2 regions of the Rhodococcus sp. FG69 genome follow, and region 1 is predicted to be linked to the other one. Evidence: riboswitches for the same ligand, from Rfam matches in the RefSeq annotation. Region 1 holds a riboswitch; the other holds the start of a gene.

Region 1 (7,826 bases):
TGTGTCGGATCGGGATTGGTTGCGCGCAGGAGTAGCCGCTTGAACGACGGATACTTGCGGAGCAGTTCGTGGTCCTCGTCGGACGGAATGCCCGCGTCGTACTTCCCCTTCGTCGACGGCATATCGAGAGTGAGGACCGCAAGCGTGCGCCCGGCCGTGTAGATGTCCGACGCCACCGTCGGACCTGTCTCGACGATCTCCGGCGCCTGGTATCCGGCTGTGCCGTAAAGGTATCCGTAGTCCTCGATCCCGGCCACCGCCCCCAGATCGATGAGCTTGATCTGGTCATCGGTGACCATGATGTTCTCCGGCTTGAGGTCGTTGTAGACCAAACCGATCGAGTGCAGATACGCGAGCGCAGGCAGAACTTCCAGCACGTAGGCGATTGCCTGTTCGACGGGCATCCGGGCGGACGTATCGCCCTGGGCGGACAGAATCTCCCGCAGCGATCGACCACCGACGTACTCCATGACGATGAAGCCGATCTTGGTGCCATCGGATCTAAGCTGTTCGACGAAGTTGTAGATCTTCACGACGCCCGGATGTGCCACCTCGGCGAGGAATTGGCGCTCTGCGACCGCAACTGCGTGCGCCTCGTCGTCGCCGAAGTGCAACAGCCCCTTGAGGACCACCCAACGGTCACTGACATTGCGGTCGATCGCAAGATAGACCCAGCCGAGGCCGCCGTGCGCGATGCAGCCTTGGACCTCGTACTGCCCGACGACAAGGTCGCCGGGTTCGAGGAGTGGCGTGAAGTCGAACCGCGCCCCGCAGTGCGGACAGATTCCCGACGGGTTGTCGGGCTCACCTTCGGCACTACGACCGACCGGCGAGTTGCACTTCCAGCAGAAGCGTTTCCGCGCAGGCACAGTCGGATCGGACATGACCGCGGTAGCTGGATCGACAGGATCGACCCGCGGGATCTCCACCAAGCCGGCGCCGAGGCGTCGCCTCGTGTCGGTGCGGTGCGAACGGCTCGAGCGAGTTCGCCCCGACGTCCGCGACGAACGAACCGGGGACGCGGCTGTGGCCTGCGTTCGAGCTACTGCTTGTGTTCGGTCGACAGCTTGTGTGCGGTCGACAGCTTGGGTTCGGTCGACTGCCTGGGTTTGCTGCGAGGGTGCGGTCGTCGGGCCTGTCGGAGTGTCGGAATCGCGAGTACTCATACTTTGCCCGTCAGTCCACGTACTGGGGGAAGGGTGCGCCGGGGGAGCTGCCCATCACACTGAGCCAGCGGTCGTACAGGCGATTCCAGGTCCCGTCGCGGCGGATCCGTTCGAGCGTGCCGTTGACGAACCGGACCAAATCCTCGCTCTCCTTCTTGATTCCGACGCCGTAAGGCTCCGGGCTCAGGCTGTCACCGACGATCTCGAGATACGGATCCTGGGCGGCCAGACCGGCGAGGATGGCGTCGTCGGTACTGATGGCGTCGACCTGCCTTTGCTGAAGCACGACGAGGCAATCAGACCACATCGGCACCGTCGTGATCTGTGCCGTCGGCACGATTTGCTGAAGCCTGCGCAGCGACGTCGTGCCGTCCACCGCGCAGACCCGCCTGTTCGCAAGATCCGCAACTCCGTTGATACCGGAACCGCGCACGGCGAGCACCCGATGCTGCGCCTGGAAGTACACGGTCGAGAACGACACCTCCTCCTTGCGGGCGCACGTGATGGTCATGGTCTTGACCACGACATCCACCGTCGAATCCTGCAGTGCCTCTACGCGTTCGGCGGACGTGAGGATTCTGAAGTCGACGCGCTCGGGATCGCCGAAGAGGTCGCGTGCGATCTCGCGGGCGATGTCGACATCGAATCCGACGAGCTTGCCCGTCATCGGATCGAGAAAGCTGAACAGATTGCTGCCGGTATCGAGACCCACGATCAGTCGCCCCCGCTCCCGCACGGCGTCCACCGTCGGAGTCGGTGGTGCGTTCTCTGCGGCCATTCCGGCCGGTGTCGGACGAAGGCTGGCAGTGGGTCTGGCGCACTGGGGTTCGGTGGAGCCGGGCTCGGGAGCATCGGTGGGCGGGCCTGCACCGTCGGGAAGCGGTGGCTCGGTGTAGCTGATCTCGGCCTCGGGCGGCAGTGCTGGAGTGGCCACGCAGCCCGTGGTGAGGATGCCGACGAGTATCAGTGTCAGGAGTGCAAGGAGTTTGTTCACAGGTACTCACGCAACCTCGGGATGAGGCCGACGGCCAGCGTCGCTGCCGCGGCGATCGTGAGAACAACTGCGCCCGAGGGCAATCCGGTCAGAGAGGACTTGGCGCGTTCCACGTTGCCGCGAAGTTCGCCTCGTGCGTTCTCGATACCATCGATCAACATCTCGTCGAGTGCATCGAACTGGAAGGCCGAATCGACCACCCCACTCCCCGTCGCAATCGTGACCGCAGTGTTGAAGTCACCGACGGCCAATGCACCGTCGATCCGCTCGTGAGCCGTCTGCCATTTGGCGAGCGATTGGGTCATCGCCGCGTCATCCTCGAACAATTCTCCGAGTTTACGTGTGTTCTCGTCGAATTCGGCGTCGTACTCCCGTGCACTTCCTCGGCGGACGAGGTTGAGGGTCTCGTCGGATCGGGCCTGCTGCGCGAGAATGAAACCGGTGGTCAATTTCTGCAGCGGCGTGACGCCTCGGTCGAGGGCGCGATCGGTCGCAGTTGCCGAGATCAGACCGGCCACCAACATCCACCCGAGCAGAATCGCGACCATCGCCGAGGCCGTCAGAAATCCTAGGTTCAGCGTGCGGTGCGTCCGAGCTGACAGGTATATCTGAGCCAGTACCAGCAGCGCGAGAGTCACGACGATCATTCCGATGGCGAACACGGGTGGATTGACGAATCGCTCCTGATCGGTCGACACACGCGAAGCCTGCTCGGTGTACAGCCGTTCAGCCCGGGGGAGGAGCGAGGTCTGCATCAAGGTCGACGCCTCGCCCAGGTACGACGCGCCGACCGGGTTGCCGCTGCGATTGTTGGACCGGGCCGTCTCCACCAGGCCGGTGTATACCGGCAAGGCAGCCCCGATCTCGGTCAGCGCGGTGCGGGCCTCGTCGTCGGTCTCGCCGAGACCGCCGGACGCGCGAATGATCTCGGCCCCGGCCTCACCGATGGCCTGGGCGTAGCGATCGCGAACCTCCTGCGGTTCCAGGCCGCCGGAGATGAATGCCGTCGACGCTGCGGCATCCGCGACCGACAGGGCGCCGTAGAGGTTCTGAGCCGAATTGGCCAGTGGCTCTGTGCGCACCAGCAACGAGTCGAGTGTTTCGGCTCGGTCGGACACCGCCCCCGCTGTCACGAAACCGGTTCCGACGGTCGCCAGAACCAGGAGCACTCCGAGAGCGATCATGCGCACCGGCGTCGACCGCGCCAGCCGCTGCAGCTCGCGTCTCGAGTCGCTTCCCGAGGACGAAGCTGCTGTCGTGGGAGGTACGGCAGCAGTGGGTGTCGTGCCGACCACATTCACAGGTTCGAGCATATAAGTTCCGGGCCGTCACGCGTACGTGGACGGGGAAGACCCACGAAGAACGGTCCCCTAAGGTAGTGCAGTATGCGCGGCGACGGTGACGGGTGGGTAGTCGGAGAGAACGGCACGCGACACTGGGGTAAGCATGGTGCCGCAGGCCTGCTGCTTCGCGCGCCCTCGGCCGACGGCGAGCCGACGGTGTTGCTCCAGCATCGCGCCTTGTGGAGTCATCAGGGTGGCACGTGGGCCCTCCCTGGCGGCGCGAAGGACTCCCACGAGAGCAGCGTCGTCGCCGCAGTACGCGAGGCTGACGAGGAAGCGGGAATCGGCTCCGAGCGGTTGCACGTTCGCGGTGAGAAGGTCACCGCACGGGTCGCGAGCGGGTGGTCCTACACAACGGTGTTCGCGGACGCGGAAGTACAGCTGGACACGACGCCGAACGGCGAAAGTACGGAATTGCGCTGGGTCCCTGAGGCGATGGTCGATCAGCTGCCGCTTCATCCGGGTTTCGCCGCCAGCTGGCCGGCGTTGCGCTCGGAGCCTCTTCGGGTGCTTCTGGACACTGCGAACGTTCTCGGGTCACGTCCCGATGGCTGGTGGAAGGACCGAAGCGGCGCGACGAATGCACTGCTGACCTCGCTTGCGGACGTGCTGCCGCGCACCGTCGAGCTACCCGGTGGGAGTTTCGGGTGGTTGAGGGAAATCGAAGCGGTACTCGAAGGCGAAGCGCGGGCAGCGCAGTTCGAGGATATGCGTATCCCCGTATTTCACGCGTCGGGCAGTGGCGACGACGAACTCGCCCGGCGAGCCCACGAAGGATCCGCCTTGACCGCGCTCGTCACCGCGGACCGCGGACTCAGAGCACGACTGCCGACGACGGTGCATGTCCTGTCGCCGTCGACCGTACTCGGCTGGCTGGACTAGCTTCGTTTGAGCTTCTGTGACAGTTCCTGTGCTGCGGCCTGCGGATCCCGTGCTTGCGTGATGGCACGGACCACGACGATCCGATCCGCACCGGCGGCGAGGACTTCGTCGACATTGCCGGCGTCGACGCCGCCGATGGCGAACCAGGGGCGCGAGGGTGCGGATTCGGCGGTGCTGCGCAGAAGCTCGAGTCCGGCCGCCGTGCGGTTCGGCTTGGTGGGCGTCGCCCACACCGGTCCCGTCGCGAAGTAGTCGACGCCGTCCTCGATGGCGGCCAGACTCGCCTGGTTGCGATTCTGCGTCGAACGACCGATGACGACGTCGGGCCCGAGGATCTGTCGCGCATAGTGCACGGGCAGGTCGTTCTGACCGAGATGCAGCACGTCGGCATTCGACGCCAACGCGAGATCCGCCCGATCGTTCACGGCCAGCAGCGCACCGTGACGCCGGGTAGCGGCAGACAGAATCGCCAGCGCAGCGAGCTCGTCCTTGGCTTCGAGGGGACCGAACTCCCGCTCACCGGCCGAATTCTTGTCGCGGAGCTGAATGATGTCGACGCCGCCGGAGAGCGCAGCCTCGGCGAACTGGGCGAGGTCGCCGAGCTCGCGCCTGGCGTCGGTGCATAGATACAGGCGGGCCGAGGTCAACCGCTCGCGCGCCGATTCGTTACGGGAGCTCTGAGTGGGATACACAGTGCAAAGGTAGTCTGTGAGCAGTTGGTCGATACACGGGAGTCCTGGGGTACGCAGGGCTGAGAGTGGACACGCCGTCCTTACCGTCAATACCTGAACCGGATCATGCCGGCGCAGGGAGTGAGGTGGTTGTGAGATGTCCGGAACCTTGGCAGTCGTCGGCGGCGGTGTCATCGGCCTGGCGGTAGCAGTACGGGCCGCGCGTGACGGCTGGTCGGTGCGGTTGTACGACCCCGCCGTCGGATCAGGGGCGTCGTGGGTCGCGGGTGGCATGCTCGCTCCGTTGTCGGAAGGATGGCCGGGCGAACACGAACTGCTCGCACTGGGCGCGCACTCGTTGGCTCGGTGGCCGGAGTTCGCTCGTTCGCTTCCCAGTGACGTGTTCTCCTCGACCGGTTCGCTCACCGTTGCACTCGATGCCGCCGACGCCGAGGACCTGCGGACCATCGCCGAGTTCGTCGGGCAGCAGGGGCACGAGCTCGAGATCCTCGGTCGCGCGCAGATTCGTGAACTCGAACCCTCGCTGGCGCAGAACATTCGCCTCGGGCTTTTCGCGCCCACCGAAATGGCCGTCGACAATCGGGCTCTGATGGCCGCGTTGCGGGAAGCGGCAGCGGGAACAGAGATCATCGGCGAGGCGGTGACAGACCTGGACGCTCTCGACGCCGACCAGATCGTCGTCGCGGCCGGTGCGCAGACTGCGGCATTGCTTCCTGGAATGCCGGTTCGCGCCGTGAAAGGCGAGATTCTCCGGCTGCGTCGTCGCCCGAGTGCGGGTAGCGCCCCCACCCGCACGATTCGCGGCTGCGTGCACGGCCGTCCCATCTACCTCGTTCCGCGCGGCGATGGACTGGTAGTCGGCGCCACGCAGTACGAATCAGGTCAGGACACACAGGTCACCGTCGCCGGGGTGCGCGACCTCATCGCCGACGCCGAACGACTCATGCCGAGCATCGGTGAATACGAACTGTTCGAGAGCGCGGCGGGACTGCGACCGATGAGCCCCGACGGACTACCCGTCATCGGGCGACTCTCCGAACGCGTCATCGTCGCATCAGGGCACGGTCGCAACGGAATCCTGTTGGCGCCCATCACCGCAGACGCAGTCTCCGCGCTCCTCGGCGGCGACACACTCCCCGAAGCCAAGGCAGCAGATCCATCCCGATTCGAACCGTCCTTGGACCGAAAGGTTAGGAAAAAGTGATCACTGTCAACGGCGAAGAACACGCCCTGCCCGAAAACTTCACCATGCGGCAACTTCTCGCGCACCTGTCGATGCCGGAGAAAGGCATCGCTGTCGCAGTCGACGGCACGGTTCTCCCGAAGAGCCGCTGGGACGGCACCACCGTCGAAAAGGGCTGGTCCATCGAAATTCTCACGGCTGTGCAGGGTGGTTGAGCAGATGTCGGACGCATTGAAGATCGCAGACAAGGCCTTCGACTCCCGGCTCATCATGGGCACCGGGGGTGCAGCGAACCTCGCGGTGCTCGAGGATGCTCTCGTCGCGTCGGGCACCGAGCTGACCACCGTCGCGATGCGCCGCGTCGACGCTGCGGGCGGGACCGGGGTGCTCGATCTGCTGCGCAAGCTGAACATTGCTCCGCTGCCGAACACTGCGGGGTGTCGAGGCGCCGCCGAAGCCGTCCTGACCGCTCAGCTCGGCCGTGAAGCTCTCGAGACGAACTGGGTGAAGCTCGAAGTCATTGCCGACGAGCGGACCCTCCTGCCCGACGCGATCGAACTGGTCAAAGCCGCAGAACAACTCGTCGACGACGGCTTTCACGTCCTCCCGTACACCACCGACGATCCGGTGCTCGCGCGCAGGCTCGAGGACATCGGCTGCGTCGCCGTCATGCCGCTCGGAGCCCCGATCGGAACGGGTCTCGGCATCTCCAATCCGCACAACATCGAGATGATCGTCGACGCCGCGGCGGTGCCCGTCATCCTCGACGCGGGGATCGGGACCGCGAGCGATGCAGCGCTGGCAATGGAGTTGGGTTGCGACGCGGTGCTCCTCGCGACCGCTGTCACACGCGCGAAAGATCCCGCGTTGATGGCGTCGGCGATGCGGCATGCGGTGTCGGCGGGGTACGAGGCTCGTCGCGCTGGTCGGATTCCGAAACGGTTCTGGGCGCAGGCGAGTTCGCCTTCGGCGTAGTGGCACGGATAAGTGCATAGGGGTGCACTCAACCGTGCCGCTGGGCCGGGACGGCCCGCACCCGCCGCTGGGCCGGGACGGCCCGCACCCTGCCGTCATCCAAAAGGATGACCGAGGTCGAGACTCGCGGGCGATGTGCGCGGCCCCCTCGGTGCGAGAGAGTTACGGCCATGATCGAAGTGGCAGGACTGACCAAGCAATACGGAGCGGTGAAGGCTGTAGATGACCTCACCTTCACCGTCAAGCCAGGAATTGTGACCGGCTTCCTTGGACCCAACGGTGCGGGCAAGTCGACGACCATGCGGATGATCCTCGGATTGGACCGTCCCACCAGCGGACACGCCTTGATCGAGGGCAAGCCCTACAACCAACTCAAGCAGCCACTGCGTACCGTCGGAGCCCTTCTCGACGCCAAGTGGGTGCACCCCAACCGTTCCGCGCGAGCACATCTGGAATGGATGGCAGCGTCCAACGGGATTCCGAAGTCGCGAGTCGAAGAAGTCCTGCGGCTCGTCGGCCTGAGCGAGGTCGCCAAGAAGAACGCCGGTGGATTCTCGCTCGGTATGTCTCAGCGACTCGGACTTGCAGGTG
Region 2 (7,826 bases), on a different contig from region 1:
AGCGCCAGGTCTTCAGACCGGTCGTCGCTTTGCCTTCCTTCAATGCGAAGCCCTCGTCCTGTAGGAATGCCGCCCACTTGGTCGTCACCGCGTAGCCGAGAGCGTCCTCGTCGCCGATGATCTGCCCGTCCCCGCGACTGAGTTCGATGGCTCGGGCCATGTAGGCGAAGTGCATCGGCTGGTATCCAGGAGTTGCAGACATCCATACGACGGCGCGTGCGGCCTCCTGGTAGCGCCACAGAATCTGCGACTGCTGGGACTCGATGTTCATCAAGGCGTGTGACTCGTCCGCGATGACGATGTCGATGTCGAACCGCAGCTCGCCGAGTGTGATGGTTCGCTTGTTCTGAGTCTTCTTGCGTTTGCCGAGATCGGTGTCCTCGGGAACGGTGAGGAGCTTCTTCGTGGACTGGTAGGTGACCAGCAGCCAGCGCTTGCGGTCCGCCGGATCCACGTCGGCTTCGGTGTCGGCGATCGTGCGCCGCCAGCCGGGGAGAGCGCCTTTGGGGGCGACGACGAGGACCGTACCGATGCTCGGATCCTTCATCTGACGCACGGCCTCGCACACGGCCAACGTCTTGCCGAGTCCCGTCGAGTCCATCTGGGCGAAGTAGGGGAAGCCGTTCGCCATGGCGTCGAGCTGCCTCCGAACCGATTCCAGTTGGGTTTCGCGAGGCGTCATCGAGCGCTCGTGGACTACCTCGTCACGCCACTCTTCGTTCGCGTCGTCCTCGACCCACCGCTGCAGGCTGTACGGCATCGACTCGAACGAGGCCAACCCGTCGGGAAGCTCGGTTCCGTAGTACGCGAACACTCGTGGGCCCGGATGCCAACGCGCGCCGGACGCCGACGCGAGTGCTCTGTCCTCGAACGGGACGTCCAGCACCCACACGCGCTCGCCCGGGTCGGGCATTCTCAGGTCAGGTGACGCGGTCTTGCGAACCGCCTTCTTGCGCGTGACCGGCCGCCTCTTGGAGGCAGTTGTCTTGGAGGCAGTTGAACTGGACGCCGCACCCGTCGACTGCTTGAACTTGCGCGCCGCAGCGCTCTTGCCCGCGGCGACCGTGCGGGCAGTGGTGGTGGGCTTTCGTCGACGTGGTGGCACGACAGACACCGTAAAGCACTTCACCGACAGATCCTCGGACTGCACCGGCGTGGGGTCCGGCGTAGCCTTCGGCGGCGATATGGATGTCGGTGCGAGTAGAGGTGAACGAGCTGTGGGTAGTAGTCGTGCGGTCGTGCTCGTCCACGACCGAGACCGGGCGCTCGGTTACCGCAACATCGGAACCCTCGGGCCGGAGCTGCGCAGCCGGGGCTACGAGCTGGACGTGCATTCCTTCGACTACGGACTCGGTGAGGTACCCCCTGCCCTCGACGATGCGGCGATGCTCGTGGTCATGGGATCTCCCGATGCCGCGTACGCCGAGACTCCGTGGATTGCAGCCGAGAGTGCATATCTGCAGACGGCGATCGAGATGGACGTGCCGATTCTGGGCGTGTGTTTCGGCGGACAACTGCTGGCACGGGTACTCGGCGGAACAGTGACGGAGTCGCAGTTTCCGGAGCACGGTCTGTTCGAGATCGCGACGTCCCGGCCCGAATTGATCGGTCCCGGCCCCTGGATGGAGTACCACGGCGACACATTCGTAGCTCCCGAGAGCGCGACGCTGATCGCCCGCAACAGCGCTGGTCAGCAGGCGTTCGTGCAGGGACGGCATCTCGGTGTGCAGTTCCATCCGGAGATCGACGTCGACGTCTTCGAGTCGTGGGCCGTTGCCTGGGTGCGCGACGGTGTCGAGCAGGACCAGAACATGGTCGATGTCATTCGCAAGGATCTGGCTGCGAACGAGGTCGAGCTGCGCGTCCGGTGCAGCGCGCTGCTCGACGCCTGGATTTCCGGCCACTGACCCCCTCTTCCACGACACCGACGGTGGGGCTCCCGCTACGGTGGAGGGCATGAACTTCAGCGACCATCAGATCGGCATCTATGCGCAGGGCATGTTCACCGATCAGAGGCCGCAGATCACAACGAACCTCTCTGAGCTCGAAGCGGAGGCCGCGGAGTCGTTGACTGCCGAGGCGCTGGGGTACATCGTCGCCAGCGCCGGCAGCGGTTCGACGGCGCGTGCCAACCGGGATGCGTTCGACGCTTGGCGGATTGCGCCGCGCATGATGAGAAGTTCCGCCGAACGTGACCATTCGTGCACGATCCTCGGCACCGAATCGGCTGCGCCGTTGCTGATCGCGCCCGTCGGAATCCAGACGCTGGCGCACCCGGACGGCGAACTCGCCACCGTCAGGGCCGCGGCCGCGCTCGGCGTCCCGTACGTGCATTCGACGCAGGCCTCGCACTCGTTCGAGCAGATCGCCGAAGCCGGTGGCGATGCGCCCCGGTGGTATCAGTTGTATTGGCCTACAGACGAATCCGTGCTTTTGAGCTTTCTGGGCCGCGCGAAGGACTCGGGGTTCACCACGCTCGTCCTCACGCTGGACACGACGTTGCTCGGATGGCGTCCGGCGGATCTCGACCGCGGCTACCTCCCGTTCCTGGCCAATCTGGGAATCGAGAACTACCTGACCGATCCCGCATTCCAAGCCGGCCTCGAGCAGTCAGTCGAAGCCAATCCCGTTGCCGCTGCGATGCACTGGGCTCAGATGTTCCCGAATCCCGGGCTGAGTTGGTCACAGCTGGCCTTCCTTCGCGAGCATTGGGATGGGCCGATCGTACTGAAGGGCATCTGCACCGTCGGAGATGCACGTCTGGCCCTCGATCACGGTGTCGACGGTATCGTCGTATCGAACCATGGTGGTCGTCAGATCGACGGTGCCCGAGCATCGTTGGATGCCCTACCCGAGATCGTGGACGCCGTCGGCGAACACCTGACGGTTCTGTTCGACTCCGGTGTGAGGACCGGTGCCGACATGGCGAAGGCCCTCGCGCTCGGCGCCGATGCGGTGCTGCTCGGTAGGCCGTTCCTCTACGGACTCGCCCTCGGCGGTCAGGAAGGCGTCGAGCACGTCCTGCGCTGCATTCTGGCCGAATTCGATCTTGTCACCAGCCTTTCCGGACACACCGGTGCCGCCGAGCTCGACCGCGATTCGGTGGTTCACGTATGAGTCCTTCATGGGTCGAACACGCGATCTGGTGGCACGTCTACCCGCTCGGTTTTGCTGGCGCACCGGTCCGTGATTGGGACGGCGAGTCCATGGCCGACGAGCACCGTCTTCTCAAGGTCGTCGAATGGCTCGACTACGCAATCGAACTCGGAGCATCTGGAATCGCGCTCGGCCCGATCTTCGCCTCGGAGGGGCACGGGTACGAGACCATCGACCATCTCCGCATCGATTCCAGGCTCGGTACCGAGGCCGACTTCGATGCTCTGATCGATGCGGCACACGGTCGTGGTCTGAAGGTGATGCTCGACGGTGTCTTCAACCATGTGGGACAGGGATTTCCGAAATTTCAGCAGGAGCTACGCGAGGGCGCCGGGTCGTGGTTCCAGATCGACAGGTCGTCGGGCCGGCCGAAGCATCGCACCTTCGAAGGCCACGATGAGCTCGTCACGCTCGATCATGACAGCGCCGAAGTGCAGGACTACGTCGCCGACGTGATGGATCACTGGCTGAGCCGCGGCGCCGACGGTTGGAGGTTGGACGCGGCATACGCTGTGCCGCCGAAGTTCTGGAGTGCGGTGATCCCCCGCGTCCGGGAGAAGCATCCGAACGCATACTTCCTCGGCGAGGTCATACACGGCGACTACGCCGCGATAGTGACGTCGAGTTCACTGGATTCGGTGACACAGTACGAACTGTGGAAGGCGACGTGGAGCGGCATCGTCGAGGAGAACTTCTTCGAGCTTTCCCATGCTCTGGGCCGCCACAACGACTGGATGGACACGTTCGTACCGGCGACGTTCATCGGCAACCACGACGTGAACCGGATTGCCAGCACGATCACCGACGAACGGCACCTCGCGCACGCCCAGGTCGTGCTGTTCACGACCGGTGGAACGCCGATGATCTATTACGGCGACGAGCAGGGTTTCCGTGGTGTCAAGGAGGAGCGCGTCGGTGGCGACGACGATGTTCGTCCCGAATTCCCCATGGTGAAAGAACAACTCGATCCGGGTGGGTGGCCGATCTTCCACTTGCATCAGGAGTTGATCGGTCTACGCAGACGCAATCCCTGGTTGCACCACGCACGCACCGAGACTCTCGAGCTGACCAACACAGCAATGCTCTACCGGGCGTTCGATGCCGAGAACGCGCTGTATGTCGCTCTCAACCTCGGGAACGAGGCGGTCGACTATCGCGTGTCCGGTGAGATCGTGGCAGGGGAAGCAGCCGAACACGCGGGGTGGAACTCGGTGCCGGCCCACGGGTGGGCTGTCTTCGGTTAGGGAACCGGTGCCCGGCAACCGGATCGCAGTCAGCCTCTGGCGTGTTTCGCGCGGTCGAAGAATGCCAGCACATGCGGGACCTTGTCCTCCGGGACGTCGAACACCGCTTGCCCGCCGAGGTACGACATCGAGTCGTCGGGCAAGCGTGCGCCGATCTTGACGCGTAGGCCGCCGCCACGGGGCTTCGCGTCGACTCCGATGTGCGCGACGTGCCAGCGTGGTCGACCCGAGACGGTCTTCTGTGAGGCATCGAAGATTTCGACGACGCGGTTGTCGAGGACGAGCACGACGTTCTCGTCCAACCAGTATTCGACGTACTCTCGTTCGGGCATCGTAGGAGCCTATATTCATCTCTACTGCCAGCGCTAGATACAGGTACAGAGCCCGAGATGTACACTCGTCGGCGACACGGGGTGCCGCACCGAAGCGGCTGAGATCACACCCGTCGAACCTGATCTGGTCAACACCAGCGTAGGGATGTCTGCATCCGCACGGGTGCATTGTCTTCTCCGCCGCCGCATGTCGACCAGCGAGCGAGAGGGAGCGCATGAATTTCGACAAGCAGACCGTTGTGGTCACCGGCGCAGGACGAGGACTCGGGACCTCGATCGCGCGAGCATTTGCACACCAGGGGGCACGCGTCGTCGTGAACTATCGCGCCAGCGCGTTGTCGGCCGAGCAGCTCGCTGCGGAGATCGGTGGGTTGGCCGTACAGGCCGACATCACTGTCGCCCACGAGGTCGACGCGCTCTTCACGGCCGCCGAGCAGCACTTCGGAACCACGGTTACTACCGTCGTCAACAACGCCCTCGCCGACTTCTCGTTCGACGGCGACGCCCGAAGCAAGGCCGACACCATTTCGTGGGAGCAGTTCGATGCGCAATTCCAGGGAACTGTTCGAGGAGCGTTGACGACGACCCAGCGTGCGGTGCCCGGAATGCGAGCCGCGGGTTTCGGCCGCATCATCAACGTCGGAACCAATCTCTTTCAGAACCCGGTGGTTCCGTACCACGACTACACGGCGGCGAAAGCGGCCCTGCTGTCCCTGACTCGCACGCTCGCAGCCGATCTCGGCATGGACGGCATCACCGTCAACATGGTATCCGGTGGATTGCTCCGTACCACCGACGCCAGCGCGGCGACGCCGGAGGAGGTGTTCGACATGATTGCTGCGTCGACTCCCCTGCAGCGAGTGGTGACGCCCGCGGAATTCGCCGATGCACTGCTGTTCTTCGCATCACCGTGGTCGAGGTCGGTGACCGGACAGAATCTCGTGGTGGACGGCGGACTGGTCAAGGACTGAACGATGCTGCATCTCAACGCATTTCTGTTCGGTTGCGGCCACCACAGCGCTGCGTGGCGCCATCCGAGCTCTCGCGTCGAGGATCTCGGCGACATCGGCTACTACGAGGAGCTCGCGCAGACTGCTGAGCGAGGGAAGCTCGACGCGGTATTCTTCGCCGACGGTCATTCGGTGCGTGATCCGGCGGGAGCGGGAACCTGGTTCTTCGAACCCATCACCGCGCTGACGGCGATGGCGAAGGTGACGTCACACATAGGATTGGTGACGACGGTGTCCACCACCTTCTATACACCGTTCCATGCTGCCCGGCTGCTCGCCTCACTCGATCACATCAGCGGCGGGCGTGCGGGGTGGAACGTCGTCACCTCGATGTTCGACGCCGAAGCCCGCAATCACGGATTCACCGAGATACCCTCGCGTGCAGAGCGGTACGCGCGCGCCGAGGAGTTCGTCGAGGTCGCTCTTGCGCTGTGGGACAGCTGGGACGGCGACGCCCTGAAGCTCGATCGCGATGGTCAGTATGCGGACCCTGGCGGGGTGCATTCGATCGATCACGTGGGCAAGTACTTTCGAGTCGACGGTCCATTGACGGTCCCTCGCTCGCCGCAGGGACGACCGGTGCTGTTCCAGGCCGGTGCGTCGGGAGAAGGGCGGGATCTCGCGGCGCGATACGCCGAGGCGATCTACGCGGTGGCCTACGATATCGATTCGGGGGCCGGCTATTACGCCGATGTGAAGACTCGAATCGACAAGGCCGGCCGCGACGCCGATTCGGTCGGCATCATGCCCGGCCTCGTCACGTACATCGGTTCGACCATGGCCGAAGCGCACGCGAAGAAGGCCGATCTCGATGCGTTACTCCCCGTGGAGCAGTCACTGCGTCAGCTGGGCATGTACATCGAACAGGATTGCCGGGAGTGGGAACTGGACGCGCCGGTTCCCACGCTCCCACCTGTCGAGGAGTTCACGGGTCCGCATGGACGCTACGAGACCATTCTGCGGATCGTCGCCAAGGACAAGCCAACCGTGCGTGAGCTTCTCGGCACGCTTGCTGCTGGTGGCGGGCACGCGACGATGATCGGCACTCCTGAATCGATCGCGGACGAGATGGAGGCCTGGGTCAGCGGCGGTGCCGCCGACGGCTTCAATCTGATGCCTCCACTGTATCCCGCGGGTTTGGAGGACTTTGTGGACCAGGTTGTCCCGATCCTGCAGTCGCGAGGGCTGTTTCGGCGCGACTATGCGCCCGGGACGTTGCGGGACCGCCTCACCGAGAGAGGGACTCGATGAACTCGTCCGTCAGTGCAGCGATCTCGGCCGCATGCGAGATGGGTGACCAGTGCCCTGCTGGGATGTCGTTGCGGGTCAGATTCTTCACCCACCGGTGCGTGTCTTCGTAGTGGTAGGGGCGCACCGCCACGTCCTCGGTGTTGATGATCAACTGCACCGGGACATCGACGTAGCGTTCCCTGGGGTTCAACATTCGTGGAATCAGGTTGGCGCGATAGAGATTCGTCCCGTTGCTTGCGTCGGAGAACAGCGTCGGGTTCTGTGTCACGAGGGCAGGGTCGACGTTCGAGAACTCCTGCAGGAATGCGGGCCACCCCTTGGCGAACTGGCGCTTGATCCGCAGCGTCGACAGGCCGGGAATGTGGAACGTCACCGTGTACCAGGATGCGCGCAGCTGCGCGAACACCTGCTTCAGTCCGGTCCACGACGGTGTGGTGAGCCGTGCACGCGACCACATGGCGAGGTGATCGAGATTCGGCCCCGAAATGGATGTGTACGAAGCGATTCGATCGATTGCGCGCGGCTCGGCTGCGGCCTCCCATACCTCGACGGCACCCCAGTCGTGCGCAAGGACGTGCACCGGCCGGCCAGGACTGACGGCGTCGAGAACCGCGTAGAAGTCGGAGGCCAGGCTGCTCAGGCGATACGCCGCGCGCTCCTGCGGCACCGTGCTCTCCCCCGCACCGCGGGAGTCGTAGGTGATGACGCGAAACTTGTCGGCAAGCAACGGCACGATGTGGCTCCACAGTTCGTGGGTATCGGGCCAGCCGTGCACCAGCACGATCGTGTCACCGTCGGGGTTGCCCGTCTCGAACACCGCCAGCCGCATGCCC

What was found. Region 1 has a riboswitch for thiamine pyrophosphate ahead of thiO (glycine oxidase ThiO). Riboswitches for the same ligand answer to the same signal wherever they lie in the genome.
Region 2: it holds a riboswitch for thiamine pyrophosphate, as region 1 does, so the genes downstream of both, ACODSO_RS01065 (3-oxoacyl-ACP reductase) here and thiO (glycine oxidase ThiO) in region 1, are expected to answer to the same signal.

What each region holds. Positions count from the first base shown of each region.
Region 1 is NZ_JBMDIX010000004.1:10,424-18,249, forward strand. It holds gene ACODSO_RS04910 (serine/threonine-protein kinase) at 1-1,166, opposite strand, end outside; gene ACODSO_RS04915 (glutamate ABC transporter substrate-binding protein) at 1,177-2,160, opposite strand; gene ACODSO_RS04920 (hypothetical protein) at 2,157-3,461, opposite strand; gene ACODSO_RS04925 (NUDIX hydrolase) at 3,546-4,385, shown strand; gene thiE (thiamine phosphate synthase) at 4,382-5,077, opposite strand; TPP riboswitch at 5,103-5,214, shown strand; gene thiO (glycine oxidase ThiO) at 5,214-6,281, shown strand; gene thiS (sulfur carrier protein ThiS) at 6,278-6,475, shown strand; gene ACODSO_RS04945 (thiazole synthase) at 6,480-7,235, shown strand; gene ACODSO_RS04950 (ABC transporter ATP-binding protein) at 7,406-7,826, shown strand, end outside.
Region 2 is NZ_JBMDIX010000001.1:218,213-226,038, forward strand. It holds gene ACODSO_RS01040 (helicase-related protein) at 1-1,105, opposite strand, end outside; gene ACODSO_RS01045 (type 1 glutamine amidotransferase) at 1,218-1,907, shown strand; gene ACODSO_RS01050 (alpha-hydroxy-acid oxidizing protein) at 1,957-3,117, shown strand; gene ACODSO_RS01055 (alpha-amylase family glycosyl hydrolase) at 3,114-4,400, shown strand; gene ACODSO_RS01060 (hypothetical protein) at 4,430-4,732, opposite strand; TPP riboswitch at 4,800-4,895, shown strand; gene ACODSO_RS01065 (3-oxoacyl-ACP reductase) at 4,948-5,703, shown strand; gene ACODSO_RS01070 (LLM class flavin-dependent oxidoreductase) at 5,707-6,993, shown strand; gene ACODSO_RS01075 (alpha/beta fold hydrolase) at 6,971-7,826, opposite strand, start outside.